2 regions of the Legionella taurinensis genome follow, and region 2 is predicted to be linked to the other one. Evidence: riboswitches for the same ligand, from Rfam matches in the RefSeq annotation. Region 2 holds a riboswitch; the other holds the start of a gene.

Region 1 (9,248 bases), 790 kb from region 2:
CACCAGCAGATACCGCATGTTCAGGCGATCAAAAAAATACGTGCGGGCAAACTCATCGGCCGTCATGGTGGCTAAAGACTGATTAAAGCGCAAACAATAAACATAATCAATGCCCAATTCCTTCACCAGCGCTAATTTCTCCCGCAAAGTGGATAATCGGGCAGGCGCTGTCTCGGGATGGAGGTATTCGCCGGGTTGAGGCTCAAACAAAATAACCACGCTGGGTAAATTCAGTTGTTCCGCCTGCTGACGCAATTGAGTCAACAACGCACGGTGCCCCAGATGAACGCCATCAAAATTACCGATGGTGACCACCGAGCCCTGAACGAATGGATTGAATGATATTCCGCGCAACAGCCTCATGCTTGCTTTTTTAACCAGGATAAAAGCGTGATTATACCCAGTTTAGCTAGGATTGAGAAATAGCCGCGATCGCGGTCCTGTCTTGACAGCCAAAACCCGAACTAATGCGCATTTTGTTCTATATGTATTCACAAATTACAATTTTTAATCTAAAATGTCCCAACTCAGTTTAACAGGGCAGAATCCATGTTCACACCCAAGGCCTCAATCCAGACACGCAGTGAAGCCTCCCGTTTAAATACCTTTGCAAGCACCGATCAAACACTTTGGGAAAGCCTTTCAAAAGAGGTAGAAGAAAAAATTCTCAGTATGATTGAGGGTAATCGCTCCTTTGAAGAAATCCACCAGTTTGCCTCGTCTTCCCGTAGCCGGATAGCCAAAGAACTCAAACATGAAACCGGCAAGGACAACACCTTTGGGCAATACAGAGATTCCAACAGGGAGTTAGAACTCCGCCAGGATATTTACAGTAACAGAAACTTTGCCAACTCATCCGGGGCCAATTACCCCATCTTAATCAAGCTTAAAGCCACCATTTTATCGCAAAAAAACACCAAACAAGTGATAAAAAAAACGACAAGTGACAATACAACTGAATTTGAATCGCTTCAACAGGGTTCGACTTATTTACCCGATCTCATCGAATTGACCTACGGTTCTGCCTATGCCAATTTGTCATTCAGCATGACCCTGACTCCAAATAAGACCTTCCCATCGTACCTGGAACCCAAAATTACAGTGACCCACGGCTACATGAGCCACCCTGTCTTCAAAACCGCCATGGCTGGACTGAATGATTTTTTTATCAGATTAAAAAAGACAGATGATGAACAGACGTACCTGAACATGCTGGGTTTGCTTGCCTATGATTTATCCCGTTTGATGTTCTTAGAGCGTGGCGGAGCCGCTGTGCATGGCTGGATCATTCGCGCCCTCATCAACCATCGATTCAAAAAGGATGTTGGCAATTTAAGTCTCTATGGAATACCGTTTGATATTTATGCCCAGGTCCAGTTGGACAGGGACGACTATGCCAGGGACTTTGCGAGATCCATCACCCGCGCAATGAAGCGTGTCGATGAGGGACAACCATCGAAATCCAGCAAAGAAGAGAGGGTTAGTTCGACTTTCCCTGATTTTCTTGAGTTATCCCCTTTGAATTCTGAACAAAAGACCATTGATTTGCGCGCTCAAAAGGGGGTATTCAGTACGTCAATCGACTTGCCCACTCCGAAGGATAAATCCCCACACCATTCACCCTACCTTGGCTTTTTTTCCCACAATAAATTAACGGAGGGGTATTCTTTTGTGGACGGTAGCCAGTGTTTATTCCGGGGTGACACCAGAAAGCCTGAATTCATCAAGGCCTGCGGCGGGTTTAATCCCTGGATCACGCATGATCTTTACCAATTGCTTGACCAAATGGACCAATGCGAGGACACGCAGGAATACCGTCGCCTCAACCAGTTAGTGGACAATATGGTGGCCTCCCATCAGGTTCTTTTAGAGGAAGTGCAGGTCATCCAGCAAATCATCGCATTAAAAAGCATGCTGGCTGAAACAACGAATGAACACCTGAAATCTACTTGCAATGAGGAAATCAAAACCCTGGAGGAACGGCTTAAGCTCATCAGTCAGCCTCAGTATAGAATTGAGCAACTAAAATACAAACTCAGTCAGGATGATTTAAACGCCTTGTCAAAAGCCACGTTTGAGCCACTTGACCTGGGCTTACATCGGAAAATCACTCAGGTCCATGCGTCTGGCTTTGTTTCCCTCACCGCTTCCCTGGCAGTGGCCAGCACCTTTTCCAATAAAATCAGCCGAGACGCGAAATCAGAACCGGTGGGGTATGTTTATGTTGTCCGCGCGCGGGGAACGCTTGTCGCGAATGAAGCCGCCCACCAGGGTTTTGAACACGAGTATTCGCTGCCAGGCGGACTGGACTGGCGTGATGTGCTTGCTTTTCGCGAGGTCAGTTATGATTCCAAGGCGGATTGCTTTCGTTTTTCAGGCCCAGCCTTCCTTAATAAAGAATTTTCAGAAAAATTGAAGCCACAAGCTGACGAGATCATGCAGTTATTGGGCAGCAGAAAGCCAGGTAAAGAAGAACAGGACAGCCCGTTCTGTTCTATTACCTAACCGTACTAGGTCCGTTTCTGGATTTGGTTTGAATAATCAGGCTCACTGTCCTCAGACAGGCATTCGCCGCCTGAGAGATGCCCGCAATCAACCCCTGACAGGTGGTTATCGAGCGGATTGCTGTCTGCCATTTCACCAAACAGGGCAGGTTGTCCCTCAAAGCCATAGGGCGGCGGCTGATAAGCATTGGCGGTGGTTTGTTGGCTCGTTGAGGTTGTCGTGTTGCCGAAGCTACTCTTAAAAATCTGCATGGCCTGATCACTATAACCCAGGCGGCTCATTAATTCGTTAGGATTTTGGCTTGCAATATGCAACAAGTCCTTATAATAAAGGCTGTCTTTATGAAAGCGTTGAATGACCTGTTCTGCTGCCTTCACATCGTTTTCTGTAAACGGCTGTGCCGCCGGCTTGCCGCCCAGATCCCTGGAAATTTCATAATGGGCTAGAATTTTTTCAAATTTTTTGCAGCCCTCCAGATCATGGGTAGAGCACCGCAGCCACTCACTTTTAAGATCAGCATTGTAATCAAAAATCCCACTTTCCCTTAATCGCTCATCCAGTGAATCGACCTGATTAATCAAATTTTGTGCTTTGTCATGCACTTCGGCATCATACCTCAGATTATCACCCCGGTTTGCGCCGTAACTTTCAGGCAGAAATTTTTCGCGAAGCTCGCGGCGTTCAGTGGAAGAATCCCATATGTCCTTGCGGGCAGCACTTTCAGCATCCATACGAGTAATTTTACTATCGCGTGGCATGATAAGTCCCAATTAATACTATGGTATAACTATAGCATTAGTACGAAAATTATACATTTTTAGCGGAAAAATGTTCCTGTGTGCTTGTCTACCGGGGGGAAAGGCATCAGGATTGAATGAATGATCTTTAAAAAGACGGGTTAATGGATTGTGGATTTTTTGGGCGATGAGCCCGGTGCTTCATTGAAGCAGCGTTTCAAACACCAATCGGTTGAATGATTCGCCGCATTCAGAGCTCTTAATTACCTTGAAGAGACTTTATTAGTCGCTGACATGTGGCCTGACAATCAGCACATCACATTCGGCGCCATGCAGGATAGCATTGGCCGTAGAACCTAACAGCAGGGCTAAGCCATGCTTGCCATGACTTCCGGTGACGATTAAATCGATTTTCTTCTCTTTGGCGATGCGGAGAATTTCATTCTTGGTGGAACCAAATTCAATCATGCAATGCGCATCATCCACGCTCAGCTTCTTGGCTAACGCTGCCAGTTCTTTTTCGGCCTGTTCGCGAATGGACACTTCCACTTCGGCAAATCCGGCAAATCCAGGGTAAGCGTAGGCGGGAATGGGCTCGACAACATGCACCAAGAGTAAATCGGCGCCATTCTCATCGGCAATTTTTTTTGCTTTATGTGCAGCTTTTATACCCACTTCATCGAAATCTGTGGCGAACAAAACCCTTTTATACATGATTCTCTCCTTGACACTGACTTTTATAGCCTAGCAGAAATTGATTTAATTTCCCATAGGACAGCTTATCGGTTACACTTTTTATTTTTTTAAAACCGGGGTGTCTTTGCAGCATGCAAAGGCTGAGATCATACCCATTGAACCTGTACGGATCATGCCGGCGTAGGGATTGTTTATGTTACTGGATTTATCAGGCACGTTAGCCTCGTTGTTGTGCACCTTTTACCTTATTCGTTTAAGCCGCATCGCCTGGATTCTTGGCTTGACAGCCAACCTCATTAACGGCTGGCTCTACTGGCACAAAGGCATTTATGCTGACACTGTGCTGGAAGTGTTCTATTTAGTAAGCACCGCTTACGGCTGGCTGAAATGGCAACAATCCCCGGCCGCAAACCGCCGTGAAATCCGCTCGCTGTCATGCAATCAATGGCTGATGGCTGGCCTGGCATTCGTCAGTCTTTATGTTTTGATTGTCATCGGCCTTAAGCACTTCACATCCACAACCGTTGCTGATCTGGACGCGTTGACTACCGCCTTAAGTTTAATCGCCCAGGTGTTGATGTGTCATAAAGTTCTGGAGAGCTGGCTGCTCTGGTTGGTGACGGACTCGGTGTATGCCTACCTTTATTGGCTTAAGGACCTGCCCTTTCATGTTCTGTTAATGATTGTTTACACCGGTATGGCATTAACGGGCTATGGGATTTGGATCAGACAGCAGCGGATGCTTCAGCCGTCTGATCCTGTTGAAACCGCATTACCCTACAACGGGTAAACCGGATACGGAGCGAATCCAGGGTTTAAAGGGAATGACGGCAGGCGGCAGATGATTCATGGCCGCTTTTGCCTGTTCAATCTGCCCGTACTCCCCGAGTGTCAGTACATACCACACGCGGCCGTTACGGCTGACTTTCCGGACCTTAACGGCATCATGAATGCCATGGGCATGCACAAAGCGTTTTAAATCCTCAGGGCTTCGACCAGCCAGTAACTGGATGGTGAATTGTCCGCCATTCGCCGCCGTAGCCACAGCGTTAGCCTGCTCTTTTATTCCAGGTAATGAAGACGGGGCTTTAGCCAGCACAGGCGCTGTCGTCACCGGTTTTGCCGGCTCCTGGTGCCTTGCAGTAGGGGCTGGCTGATGTTGACCTGGCTCCGTGTTTCGCGCCAGCGACTTGGGAATGACCAGTACTTTATCCATTACCACCAGGTTGTCATTAGCCTCTTCGTCGCCATTGGAAATCTCATACAGACGCTTTAAAGGCGGCGGTTGCAGTTCCTGCTTGGTGACGGCCACATTAAACGGCAGAATCTCGCTAACCAATGGCCTTTCGATGGGTAACAGGCTTGAGACCACCGGCTGTTCCTTTATAGCCTGCGTGGAGGCTAATGGCTTTTCCGGGAAGGAGAACGACAGGGTCCGCTTTAATGCCTCCTGGTTCTGCCAGATGTAATTACACGCGAGGCCAACAATCACCAGGCTTGCCGTTAATGTCAGGCGTCTGGCTAAGGATTTTGGCTTGTGAGTGTCTTTTAATGCCTCGGCACTGAAGAAATTATGCATTTCAAGGTTAATGCGCGCAATTTCGCCGCCAGTGAGCTGATAAAACTGCTTTAACCGATCGGAGGACATGGTTTTCTCAAGTCGTTTTGGCGAGGGAAGATAACTTAAAAGATAGGTTTTGGTTTCGCTTTCACTGAGCGAGCCCGGGGTAATGGTGTGAATCAGGTTTTTATAATCATCCTTGTCCAGGCGATTTAAACTGCCAATTAAAGAATAATCGCAAACGATACACAAATGGAAGAAGGCAGCCCCTTCCTGAGTTTTAATGCTGTCCAGAACTTGTTTAAGGAACTCATCAGGAACATGATGCGCATCGTCGATGATCATTAAAACGTGCGCTTTTCTTTCGTTGATTTGCTCCACCACACTGGCTAAAGTCGGCTGGATATCATCGCGAAGATGAAACGCCTCGACCATCTGCGCTAAAAAATCATCCGCTGAAAATGGCGCGGCAGCGGTCATGGTGTGATATTTAATTCCCGGATCCAGATTGGCCTTCAGCAATTGAATAAAGGTACTTTTACCCCCCCCCTGCTCGGCAAGAACAGCCATCAGGACGTTATTAAACAAAACCAGATGGTTGATAAAATCAATTTTGGCAAGCCAGGATGCCGGCTTAAATGGCGTCTCAGCTGACGGCCTGCTGCTTTCACCCTTGTTTGACATGGATAACTTCTCCTTCGACAGCACACTTCAAAACCTCTCGTAAAGCCGATTCTGTTACCTCATCTTCAATGTAACAGTCACCAATGCCTTTAAGCAGGATGAAGCGCAACTTATTATTTTTAATTTTTTTATCCTGCGACATTATGGCACGCAATTCCTCCAGAGGAATATCCCCCGGGATACGCGACGGTAATTTCGCAAGAGTCAACATCTCATCAATCAGAATCACCTGCTCCTCCCCAAGAAAACCCAGTCGGGAGGAAAGTTGGGCGGCGCAATAAAGACCGATGGCTACTGCTTCGCCATGCAGCCAGCGTTGATAGCGGCTGTGGGTTTCCAAAGCGTGTGCAAACGTATGCCCTAGATTAAGCAGGGCTCGTTTGCCGGTTTCGCGCTCGTCCTCCGTTACAATCGCTGCCTTGATACGGCAACATTCGCTGATTATCCCGGCTAAATCAGGCGAGTCGTTATTCGCTAAGCCCTGCATTAAGGCCTGATACACCCGTTCAAAAAAATCACCGCCTTCAAGCAGAGCATACTTGATGACTTCAGCAAGCCCCGCGCGAAATTCCCGCGGCGGCAGGGTTTTTAAGGTGTCAAGATCAATAATGACGGCATCCGGCTGATAAAAACTACCAATCAGGTTTTTCCCGGCCGGGTGGTTTATCGCTGTTTTACCGCCAATCGACGCATCGACCTGAGCCAGCAGGGTGGTTGGAATCTGGATAAAATGCGTTCCGCGATGATAAGTCGAGGCAGCAAACCCAGTCATGTCGCCAATCACCCCGCCCCCTAAGGCAATGAGTGTCGTGTCGCGGTGATGTTGCTTTTGGATCAATTCATCATAAATTCGGGCAAGGCTGTCCTGCGCTTTATACCTCTCGCCATCCGGCAAAATCAACTGGTCGCATTGTCTGTCAGTAAACAGCGAACGCACCTTATCCAGGTATAACGGTGCAATCGTCTCGTTGCTGATGATCATGACCTGCCTGGATGGAACATACCGCGGTAATAAGTCTGCCTGGGACAACACATCATGGCCGATGATGATGGGGTAGGTTTTTGCAGGCAACTTCACCTGCAAGGCCCAACTCGCATTAAACTTCGCCATAAATGTATTTAATAATGTTATTGGCGACAGCTTTGACAGTGAGTTTGTCTGTTTCAAAACTGACATCTGCGAGTTCTTCATAGAAGGGTTCGCGTTCATCCCGCAACATTTCCAGACGCCCTTCCAAATCGTCGGTTTGTAATAATGGACGTTTGGTATCGCGTTTGGTGCGTTCAAATTGCTGTTGCAATGATGTTTTTAAATAAATGACGGTACCACGCCCAGCCAGCGCATTGCGATTCTCGGGAAGCATGACCACCCCTCCCCCGGTCGCCAGCACAATGTTGGTTTTCTGGGTTAATTCATCAATGACTTTCTGTTCGCGTCGGCGAAGTCCCTCTTCCCCCTCCATATCATAAATCCAGGAAATATCGGCACCAGCACGTTCTTCTATTACTTCGTCTGAATCAAAGAACTCAAGTTTGAGCTCTTTTGCCAAAGTACGGCCAATGGTACTTTTTCCTGCACCCATCGGTCCGATTAGAAATATATTTCGTACTTTAACTATGCTCATTTTTAATTACATACCTCTTCGCTGAACATGAATAAGCGCAATATCCATGTTGTTTAACATAGTGTGAGCCTTTATTTAAAAGGCCCGACAGGCTTCCCGAATTTATCCAACTCACAACCCTTGGCAACCGCCTTTCCCCGTCCTTCAACGGTGGTAATGGACAAGGTGTTTGTTATTATCCTAGGAGTAATGAAAATGAGCAACTCCTCATTTTTAATTGATGTGGATGTATTTCGGAATAATGCACCAACCACGGGCAATTCTCCGAGGAAAGGCACGCGATTAATTGCATTGTTTTTATCCTGTTTATAAATTCCTCCCAAAACAATGGTTTGGCCGTTGTTCACCAACACATTGGTCTGAATCTCTTTGGTCAGGATGGAGGGTACGCCATTAAAGGTTTGAGCGGAAGGGGTATCCTGATTAATCTGCAAATCCATCATGATTTTACTGTCAGGTGTTATCTGGGGAGTCACCTTAAGGCTCAATACCGCTTTTTTGAACGCAACGGCCGTGGCACCGCTTGAGGTGGCTTGCTGATAAGGAATTTCTTCCCCTGATTCAATCACCGCCTCCTGCTGGTTGGTGGTAATTAATCGCGGGCTGGCGATAACCTCTCCCCGTCCTTCACTTTCCAGCGCCGAAAGTTCCAGATCAAGCAGGATGCCGTCACCGAGCTTGGCTAAGGCAATACCAATGGAGGCGGGTGAAGCGGCAACCGGAACCGCGGCCAAATCAAGGTTTAAACGATCCGCCAACGGCGTGACGTCGGCTGGCGCAATCCCCTGCTCCATCTGGTTGGCACCGCTTAAGGTACCGCTTAAGTGCGTGGGTCTCGAAACACCGAAGCGAATGCCCAAATCCCTGGCGAAATTCTTAGTCACGTTCACAATGCGGGCTTCGATGAGCACCTGTTTGACCGGGATATCCAATTGTTTGACCAATTCGCGGATTTCTTCAATCTGAAGGCCCGTGTCCTGGATCCAGATGGTGTTGGTGCGTGCATCCACACTCAAATTACCGCGTTTGGACAACAGGGACGTGTTTTTATCCTTTAACAGGGTGGCAATGTCCGCCGCTTTCGCGTAATTGATTTGCAGCAATTCGGAACGAAGTGGCGCTAAGCTTGTGACTTCCTGCTGGGCTTTAAGCTCTTCTTTTTCGCGCTTGAGCAAATCCTCCGACGGGGCAATCATCATGATGTTACCGGTTTTGCGTTTATCAAGGCCATTGGTTTTAAGGATAATATCCAGTGCCTGATCCCAGGGAATATCATTCAGGCGCAGGGTAATGTTATTGGTGACTTTATCGCTGACCACAATGTTAATGCCGGTAAATTCAGCCAGCAACTGCAGTACGGAACGCACCGGAATATTCTGGAAGTTCAGGGAGATGCGTTTACCGACAAACACTTCCTTCTTCAATTTAGCCTGTTTGATT
Region 2 (9,248 bases):
CAGACGCAACTCACGTACGTTATCCGCCGCTTGAAAGACGGACGGATCCTTGGCAGCTACAGTTATTATGACATTGTTCCTGAGCATCGGCGCCTTGAGATTGGCTACGGTTGGTTGACGCCAGCGCTTTGGGGTGGACGTGCCAATCATGAAGTGCTGGCGCTGATGTTTGCGCAGGCATTTGAGCAATGGCAGTTTAACCGCATACAGGTTGCGACGGACCCGCGTAACAAACGGTCATACAATAATTTAAAGAAACTGGGAGCAACCGAAGAGGGTGTTTTACGCCAACACATGATTCATCACCAGGGACTCATCACGGACACGGTGGTTTTCAGCCTGTTGGCGGATGACTGGCCCCTGATCAAGACCCGTTTATGGGGTCGTTTGCAGACGGTAGCCAAAATTGACAGCCAGAATGGCAGGGATTAGTATGCTAGGCCGCCTTTTTATTACCGATGCTGCAAGGAGCGCTTATGTCAAAATTCATTATCCCCTGTATTCTTTTTTTCTTTTCCTTGCACAATGCGGCGTGGGCAGACCGAATAGCCATCGTCGGTGGCGGTGCGGCAGGGGTTGTCAGTGCCTGGTTGCTTGAGCAAGATCACGAGGTCACCCTCTATGAGTCACAGGATCGTCTGGGTGGACATGCCAACTCCATTGACGTGGAGGTTGATGGCAAAAAAATCGTGGTGGAAGCGGGGGCTGAATTTTTTAATCGCTATGCCTATCCGCATTTCATGCGCCTATTGAATTTTTATAAAATTCCTGTCAAGCCGTTTACGCTGGTGACTACCTATTACGAAACCGATGGCAGTGAGTTAATCATCCTGCCGCCTTACCACGACGGTCAGGTGGAATGGCAGTCGCTGACGCCCGCCAACCTTAGAAAAATCATGAACCTGAAGGTCGTGCTTGATGTTGGCCATCATGTGATCGAAGAAAAAGACAGCGACTTGACGCTCGAGACATTGGCTGATCATATTCACATCACCGACGTATTTAAAGACACCTTTTTATACCCGTTTCTGGCCGCTGGCTGGGGTGTGACCAGCGATGAAATACGGCAGTATTCCGCTTTCAGCGTGCTGCAATACATGGTGACCAGCTATGACAACAGCAGCAATGAATGGTTCGAAGTGGAAACCGGCTTGTCCAGTTACGTGACGCGCCTGAGTCGGGATCTTAAGAACAGCCGCATTCAATTAAACAGCCGTATTGCCCAGGTTACTTTTGAGCAGGGGGCGTACGTCATTGAGGAAGAAAACGGCACGCGCCGTGAATTCGATCACCTGGTTTTCGCCACCAATGCCAACACAGCGGCCCAGTTGATGAGATCCCTGCCCGAACGCGAGGCCTTGATGAAAACCTTAGCCAGGGTCAGGTATTACGATACCCAGATTGCTATTCATGGCGACAAGCGGTTTATGCCCCCGAAAGAAAAGGATTGGCGGGTAGCCAATGTCCGTTACAACGGGGTGAACGCTGCCATGACCATTTACAAAAAATGGAAGAGCAAGACCCCGGTTTTCAAAAGTTGGGTCACGCACGATATTCGTGCACCGGGTGATAAAGGCAGTGCATTGCCTAAAAACCTCTATGCCTTGATTAAATACCAGCACCCCCACACCGACAAGGATTTTTTTGCAGCGCAAAAAGCAGCGCAGGCTGAACAGGGACAGTACAATCTCTGGTTTGCCGGCATGTGGATGAATGACATCGGTTCCCATGAGGATGCGATTGTGTCAGCCATTCGCATTGCTGAACGGCTGGCGCCGAACAGTGCCCGTTTGCAAATTTTACAGGATTAAAGGTTGCAGCGGGATTAAGAATAGAGTAAATCTTTTTAGAGAAAGGAACCGCAGCGTTTGATGCAGGGACTAGTAACCAGTCAGGAGGTTGGATGAGCGAGGTAAGGGATTACCAGGATGCCAGGGCGCAGTTTCATCACTGGGAAGCTCAATTAAAGGATAATTTGCTGCGGCCCGATTCGGCGCTCATGCACACCTATCAATGTTATTTTCCGGAGGATCCTGAATTCATTCAGCGCCTTAAGGAGTATGCCCATCGTATTCCTGCGCTTGAAACCGTGGTCATGGAGAACAACAAAGACGCCAACCTGCCTGCGGTCGAACATTACAATGCCTTTGGTGAACGCGCCGATCGAGTAATTCATCATCCTTCCTATGTGGAGGCGGGGAATATCATTTACGGTTCCGGCCTGATGGCTTACCTGCTGCAACCGGGCGAGATGCTTAAAACCCTAAGCCTCTTTTTATTATCCTCTCATGCGGGAGAAGCGGGGCATCATTGCCCGATTGCCTGTTCCGCCGGGGTTATCCGCGTGTTAGGTCAACAGGCCAGTGTGCCTGAAACGGCTGATTATCTTAAAAAATTAAGCCATCCTTCGTTTTCTGACAATTTTACCGGTGCGCAGTTTCTTACCGAGATTCAGGGCGGTTCCGATGTTGGCGCCAATGCCTGCCGGGCGTATCAGGATGAAGAAAAACAATGGCGGATTGAAGGCGAGAAATGGTTTTGTTCTAATGCCAATGCCGATTTGATTTTATTAACCGCGCGTTACGATGACGGCATTCCGGGTACGAAGGGTCTGGGCCTGTTTCTGGTGCCGCAACGCCTGCCGGATGGCCGCCTCAATCACTACCGTATTCGACGCCTCAAACAGAAAATCGGCACCCGCTCCATGGCGACGGGGGAAATTGATTTTGAGCAGGCGGTCGCTTACCCCATGGGAGAGGTGCAGCAGGGCATTCATCTGGTGATGGAGAACGTTCTGCATTTATCCCGTCTTTTTAATGCCTTCTCCGTGCTGGGCATGGCGAGACGGGCCTGCCAGACCGCGTATTATTATGCCTGTAATCGGCAGGCCTTTGGCAATCCCCTGATTCATTATCCTTTAGTTAAGGAAACTCTGGCTCATATCCAGGCTGAAAACACAGCCATGATGGCCAGTATTTTCCATATGGTGCGTTGTCAGGATGAGCTGGATGCGTCAGTTGATGTGGATAAAAAGGGCGAATTGCTGCTTCGAACACTCGCCAACCTCAATAAGTACTTTACTGCCAAACGATCGGTGGAAAACATTCATCACTGCCTGGATATTTTGGCTGGCAATGGCACCATAGAAACGTTTTCCTCAGTGCCAAGGCTGTTGCGGGACTGTATCGTGTGTGAGAACTGGGAAGGAACCCACTTTACGCTGTGGATGCAGATTTTAAAGGACATCCATAAACTGAATGTGGATGACATTCTGTTTGCCCACTTATCGCAGTTACTTTCCCCACTTGGAGAAGTGGGCAATGCCTTGTTTGGCTTGAGTCTCAAAGGGTTAATCGAGGATACCCGCCGTTTGAAAACCCTGCCCATGGATGAGCAAACCCTGCTGATTGGTGCTGTCGTGGAAGAAATGGCGGTACTGACAGCGGCTGTGACCTTGGCCAGGGAATTACAGGCTAATGAAGCGCCATCGTCCAAATCTTCAGCCCTGACCTTGTTTATTCATAAATACCTGCACAAGGAGTATCAGATCGACAAAAAATACCTGGATCTTTTGGATGATGTGCTGGGGGGTGTGTAATGAAGTCATGGATGCAATGGTTGGTTGGCGTGTGGATGCTGGTCTGGATTTTACCGGTTCAAGCCAATTTAAAAGTGGGGACGGTCTATTTCTATCCGCCGTTTGTGACCGCGGCCAATAGCGGGTTTGATTTGGACATTATCCGGATTATCTGTGAGAAATTAAGACAGGATTGTGAAATTGTTCTCATGGATTACCATGAATTATTTCCGGCGTTAAAACAGGGAACAATCGATATCGCCATTGGCGGCATTACTATTTATTCCAGAAACAGTGACAACCTCATCTACAGCCTCCCCTACATGATAAGCGCAGGGCAGTTTTTAATAAAAAGCGACAGCACGCTGGATGCCACCGCCCAATTGGCAGACAGCAAGGTTGGCGTGATCCGCGGAGCAGAAGACGGGGGCGTTTTTTACCGATACCTTAAAGATAAATTTCCCGGCCAATTCAGCATCGAATTTTACAATGACATGGAAGATTTGATTGAGGCACTGAAACACGGCGAAGTAGCGGCGGCTTTTTTTCATCAGTCGACGGCGGCGTACTGGGAGCAGAATGGCGGCGGGCAATTTAAGACCCTGGGTAAACCGATGCCGGTTGGTGATGGAATAGCCATTATGGCATCGGCAAAAAATGCCGAATTAATCCAGCAAATTAACACCCAGATTAAACAAATTGATCGCGATAGCCGCTATCTGGGTTTATATCAGACGTATTTTGGTGGGTTGTAGCTGAAATAGCATTGATAATCAACAGCGTGCTCATAAAATTTACTATAATTTTAATAGAGACTGAGCTGGAGAACGACCATGACATCCACGTATTTTTTAGCCGCCGTCATCGGTTGGTATTTAGTGATCGTCAGCCTGATTGTCCTTTTGCGCCAACGTCTGATGGCAGGCATTGTTTCGGACATTCTGGGCCAGCGCGCACTGTTGTTTTTTATGGGCCTTGTGAGCTTGGTGATTGGTTTGCTTTTAGTCATCAGCCATAATGTCTGGGTCATGAGTTGGCCTGTCATTATCACCCTCATTGGCTGGCTGGCCGTCATTAGCGGAATTTTACGCATGGCTTTTCCGGATGTTTCCCTTCGCATGGGGCAATGGTGCCAGCGTCGTCCGGTGGCCTTCATGGTGATTGCTGTGGTTTATCTCCTGATTGGCCTGTTCCTGTTGTATCAGGTGTATGGCGCGCGTTTAGGGTTGTAACGCTTACCAGAAGAAGTGCTTGCACGAGCCAACCGCTCACCATTGACAAAAATTACCGATCTCTTATTATGAACCCGTTTTCACCAGGGGTGCTTTGTTCTGACAAAGCTGAGACTTAACCCTTATAACCTGCTCTGGATAATGCCTGCGGAGGGAGTGTGAAGATGAAGCCCTCTGCACGGGCCTCGTCTGTCATTCCTCTTCGTTTGCTTAAAGAGCATTTAAACCAGGAGGATTGAATGACAGTGCCATTTTACCAGTTGATGCTGGTAACCCATCGGCAGGCGTGTGCTCTTGATGACTACCTCCGTTTTGTAGAAACATGCGCCAGAGCCGGCGTGACTTCTGTGCAACTGCGTGAGAAAGACGCCTCAGCGGCGTTTCTTTTTCGTTTTGCCGTCAAACTGAAAGCGTTGCTTTCACCTTTACACATTCCTCTAATCATCAATGATCATGTTGATCTGGCCTTAGCCGTTAATGCGGACGGGGTGCATCTTGGTGCGGACGACGGTTGTCCAAAAAAAGCCCGAAAGCAACTGGGTACTCACCGGATCATCGGCCTTTCCCTGGAGTCCATGGCTGATTTGGTGAAAGCCAATCAGGTCGATGTCGACTACGTGGCTGCGAGCGCGGTTTTTCCAACGGCCAATAAAACCAATGTTCGCCGGCATTGGGGAATTGATGGCCTGCATGGGCTGGCTAAGCAATCGCGGCATCCTCTCATCGGTATCGGCGGCATTCATGCCGGCAATTTGAAAGCCGTCATCGGCGCCGGCGCGAAAGGCGCCGCTGTTATTGGGGCTATTCATGATGCGCCTGATCCCGTTCTGGCAATTCAGACACTTCGTGCATTACAACGTTAAGGAGTTATTATGCGTTATCAACTGGATACCCGCCTTCAACGCTTGCGCGCTGAGAGGCCTTTGGTGCTTTGTTTAACAAATGCGGTGACTGTGAATTTTGTGGCCAACAGCCTGCTGGCACTGGGGGCGCCGCCGATCATGTCGCAGGCCGATGACGAGCTTGAGGCATTGATTGCCATGTCACAGGCACTCTACGTCAATATTGGCACCCTGGATAGACCGTTTATCGAGCGTATTGACAAGGCCTGCCGCCTTGCCGCCATTCACCAGAAACCCATCATCCTGGATCCGGTGGGGGCAGGGGCCAGTCAAATCCGGACATTGACAGCCCGGCAATTTGCACCCCAGGCCGCCATCATTCGCGGCAACGCCAGTGAAATCATGGCGTTGACGGCAGATAAAAGCATCAGCAAGGGAGTAGAAACGCTTCATTCGGTGCAGGCGGCATCCAGCGCGGCATTGAGTCTATCGCAGCAGACCTCAGCCATTGTCGTGGTCAGCGGCCCCGTTGATTTCATTACCGATGGTCGGCAATGTTGCCAGGTGCCCTATGGTTCGCCGCTTATGCCGTTGGTCACGGGAATGGGGTGCGCCCTGACCGCCATCATTGCGGCTTTTGCGGCGATGGAAACCACTTTTTATGAAGCTGCTGCTGCGGCTACAGCCTATGTCGGACTCTGCGGTCAGTCAGCTCATCGTTTGGCCAGGGGACCGGCCAGCTTTCAGAATGCATTCATTGATGCCCTGTATCAAACGCCATTTGAGGAGAGGGATTATGCGCTGTAACACCTTGTCCATAGCCGGTTTTGATGGCTCCGGCGGCGCTGGGATTCAGGCGGATTTAAAAACCTTTGCCGCTTTTGGCTGTTATGGCATGACGGTACTCACGGCCCTGCCTGTGCAAAATACCTGCGGGGTCAAATCCTGCTATGCCATTCCCCTTTCCTGCATTGAGGAGCAGTTGCAGGCCATCTTTGAGGACATTCGGCCGCACAGCGTTAAAATCGGCATGCTTTTCTCCACCGAAATCATTGAGCTGGTGGCCGCTTTTCTGAAGAAGCAGGCAGCGGACATTCCCATTGTGTTGGATCCGGTGATGGTGGCTAAAAGCGGGGATCCGTTATTGCAGGAGGAAGCGATCACCGCGTTAAAGGAGCGCCTGATTCCTGTCGTAGACGTCATTACCCCCAACCTTCCTGAGGCGGCCCGTTTGACCGGCATGGAAGTAAACAGCACGTCGGACATGCCGTCAGTGGCCGCCCTGGTTCAACAATTGGGCGTGGATACGGTGCTAATCAAAGGCGGTCATTTGCAACAGGAGGACTGCCTGGATTTCTTTCTTGACAAGCAAGGTGCTTCGCAATGGCTGCACAGCCCTCGTATCCAATCGAAAAATACGCATGGCACTGGCTGTACCTTGTCAGCCGCCATTGCGGCAGGTCTTGCCAAAGGGAGGTTGCCTTATGAGGCCTGCCTGCATGCCAAGGCGTATTTGTCGGGTGCTATTGCGGCCTCGGCTGGTCTGTCAATCGGCCACGGGTTTGGCCCGGTTGATCATTTGTATGCTCTGAAGGGAGAATTTTTTAATGAAACTGTCTGAAAAAGCCTGGCAAACGGCCACCCCTGTTATTCAGAAAATTCTTGCCCATCCATTTAATCAGGCTCTGGCTAAAGGCACCCTGGCGTCATCCACCTTTGCTTATTATCTTGAGCAGGACAGTTTGTATCTGCAGGATTTTGCCCGTTGCCATGCCCTGATTGCAGCGAAGAGTCCGCCGGCTTATGTTCGCCAGTTTTTAGGTTTTGCAGAGTCTGTGTTTGTTGCCGAGCAGGAATTGGTGCACTGTTTTTTTAAAAAGGAATTTGCCTTTCACGACACAGGCTTAGTCACTCCGGCAACCTTAAGCTATACCAGTTACCTGTTGCAAACCTGCAGCCTTTTGCCGGTTGAAGTCGCCGTAGCAGCGGTATTGCCCTGTTTTTGGGTTTATCGCGAAACCGGGTGTTCCATCGCCCGGGATGCCGGTGACGATAATCCCTTTTCCCGTTGGATTGAAACCTACTCCAGCGAGGAATTCAGTCAGGCTGTCAATAAGGCAATCGTGATTTTTGATGCGCTGGGCGCTCAGGCAACAGAAGACGTCAAAACGGCCATGCTCAAGGCATTTTATAACAGCACCTGCCTGGAGTGGCATTTCTGGAACGATGCTTACCATCATCGGGTCTTTGATGCTTTTTAAGGTGAAAGTTATATCCGTGTTATCCCATCAGAGAGAGCGGTAATTAACATGCAAGTGATTTGAATTTAATCAAAAGGAATAATTAGTGATTAGAATGTATAATAAGTATAGTCCCACACGTTCTGCCCACCCTTATGGAAAGCAAGCAAGAGATAACTGCGCCATCGCAAAAAGAGTTGATCCAGGCGATTGCGACGACGAAAGACAATTTACATAAATACCATCATGATATTACAGGCATCGTGTGGCCTGCGCAGGTCATGAAGGTGATTTTGGGGCTTAAAGCAGAGAAGCGGGGGCGAAACCAATTACCGTTTCATTATCAGGTGATTGAATACGAGGAAGACGACAGCGGAAAAATGGCTGAGAAAAATGAGGATCTTCTCAAAATAGTTCAATTTCTTGAAACAAACGCGGATAAACTGCCTCCCGGACTTCGTTTTCAATTGGCTGTGTTGCTTGATGGCCACTGGACTGCTGTTGATCACGTGGTCACTTCTAAAGGCATTTCCTGCTTTAATCTTGACGCGGTGATGGATAAGCGCGCTCTGCGATTCTTTCGTAATTACATTAGTCTTCTGGACAGGGCGAAAGTATTGCATGCGTCCTACATGTACTATGTGAGTGTGCCTCAGTCACCCCTTGAGCGCACCCCAAAAGAAAAAGTGGAAAACATGATCCAGACAGATTTGGTCAGTTGCGGTATTTTTATGGCGGATCACTTGTCTTTTTTATCCAGAACCAACGTGTTTCATCATTTAAAAGTCATGGCGGGTGAGCCTGTTTTTAAAACCTTGGGCCGAAACGACATCAGTCCGCCGTTAGCACCTATTTTCCGCTTGACACAAAGCAGGCATCTGCTAAAGAAACTGTCAGGCGCCCACGTCAGGACGCCCATTAGTAAAGACAACTCTAAAACCTTAAAAGACGTTCAACAGCAGTCGCTTACCGAGAGCATTAAGTACAATGTCATCGCCAAGGGAGACAAGCTGCTCGATCAGGCAGTTGTTGACTTAAAGAGCATGGAGTCGTCCGACATCGCCGCTCTGTTTGCTGGTGATTTGATGAGCCGGCTGGCTGCTTATGTAAACCATCATTCTCCGGTGGTGAATCAGCTTGTGGGCCTCATCTACACCAGGATAACGGAGTGTAAAGCGATAAACGATGAGACCGTGATGCAAATCATGGCGGCTATACATCAGATTATTCTGGCAAAGGACAGTGACCTCAGCAAACTCAATGCCATTAATGATTTATTGCTGACCCGTTTGCCAAGGAACGATGTCAATACGTCTCGTCTGATGGCCGCATCCATCTGCTTCACCGCCTTTCAAAT

What was found. A riboswitch is a leader RNA that binds a small molecule or an ion and turns the genes downstream of it on or off. The one in region 2 is predicted to bind thiamine pyrophosphate.
Positions count from the first base shown of each region.
Region 1: another riboswitch for thiamine pyrophosphate. It lies ahead of pnuC (nicotinamide riboside transporter PnuC); the one in region 2 lies ahead of thiE (thiamine phosphate synthase).

Region 1 is NZ_UGOZ01000001.1:2,201,456-2,210,703, forward strand. Features, by position in the region: gene ribF (bifunctional riboflavin kinase/FAD synthetase) at 1-363, opposite strand, end outside; gene DYE45_RS10080 (hypothetical protein) at 550-2,505, shown strand; gene DYE45_RS10085 (hypothetical protein) at 2,511-3,263, opposite strand; gene DYE45_RS10090 (universal stress protein) at 3,525-3,956, opposite strand; TPP riboswitch at 4,043-4,144, shown strand; gene pnuC (nicotinamide riboside transporter PnuC) at 4,132-4,728, shown strand; gene DYE45_RS10100 (AAA family ATPase) at 4,711-6,183, opposite strand; gene aroB (3-dehydroquinate synthase) at 6,167-7,294, opposite strand; gene aroK (shikimate kinase AroK) at 7,281-7,808, opposite strand; gene DYE45_RS10115 (type IV pilus secretin PilQ) at 7,880-9,248, opposite strand, start outside.
Region 2 is NZ_UGOZ01000001.1:1,407,510-1,416,757, forward strand. Features, by position in the region: gene DYE45_RS06560 (GNAT family N-acetyltransferase) at 1-432, shown strand, start outside; gene DYE45_RS06565 (FAD-dependent oxidoreductase) at 477-1,811, shown strand; gene DYE45_RS06570 (acyl-CoA dehydrogenase family protein) at 1,904-3,598, shown strand; gene DYE45_RS06575 (transporter substrate-binding domain-containing protein) at 3,598-4,332, shown strand; gene DYE45_RS06580 (hypothetical protein) at 4,411-4,809, shown strand; TPP riboswitch at 4,885-4,983, shown strand; gene thiE (thiamine phosphate synthase) at 5,049-5,672, shown strand; gene thiM (hydroxyethylthiazole kinase) at 5,682-6,458, shown strand; gene thiD (bifunctional hydroxymethylpyrimidine kinase/phosphomethylpyrimidine kinase) at 6,448-7,272, shown strand; gene DYE45_RS06600 (TenA family protein) at 7,259-7,912, shown strand; gene DYE45_RS06605 (hypothetical protein) at 8,047-9,248, shown strand, end outside.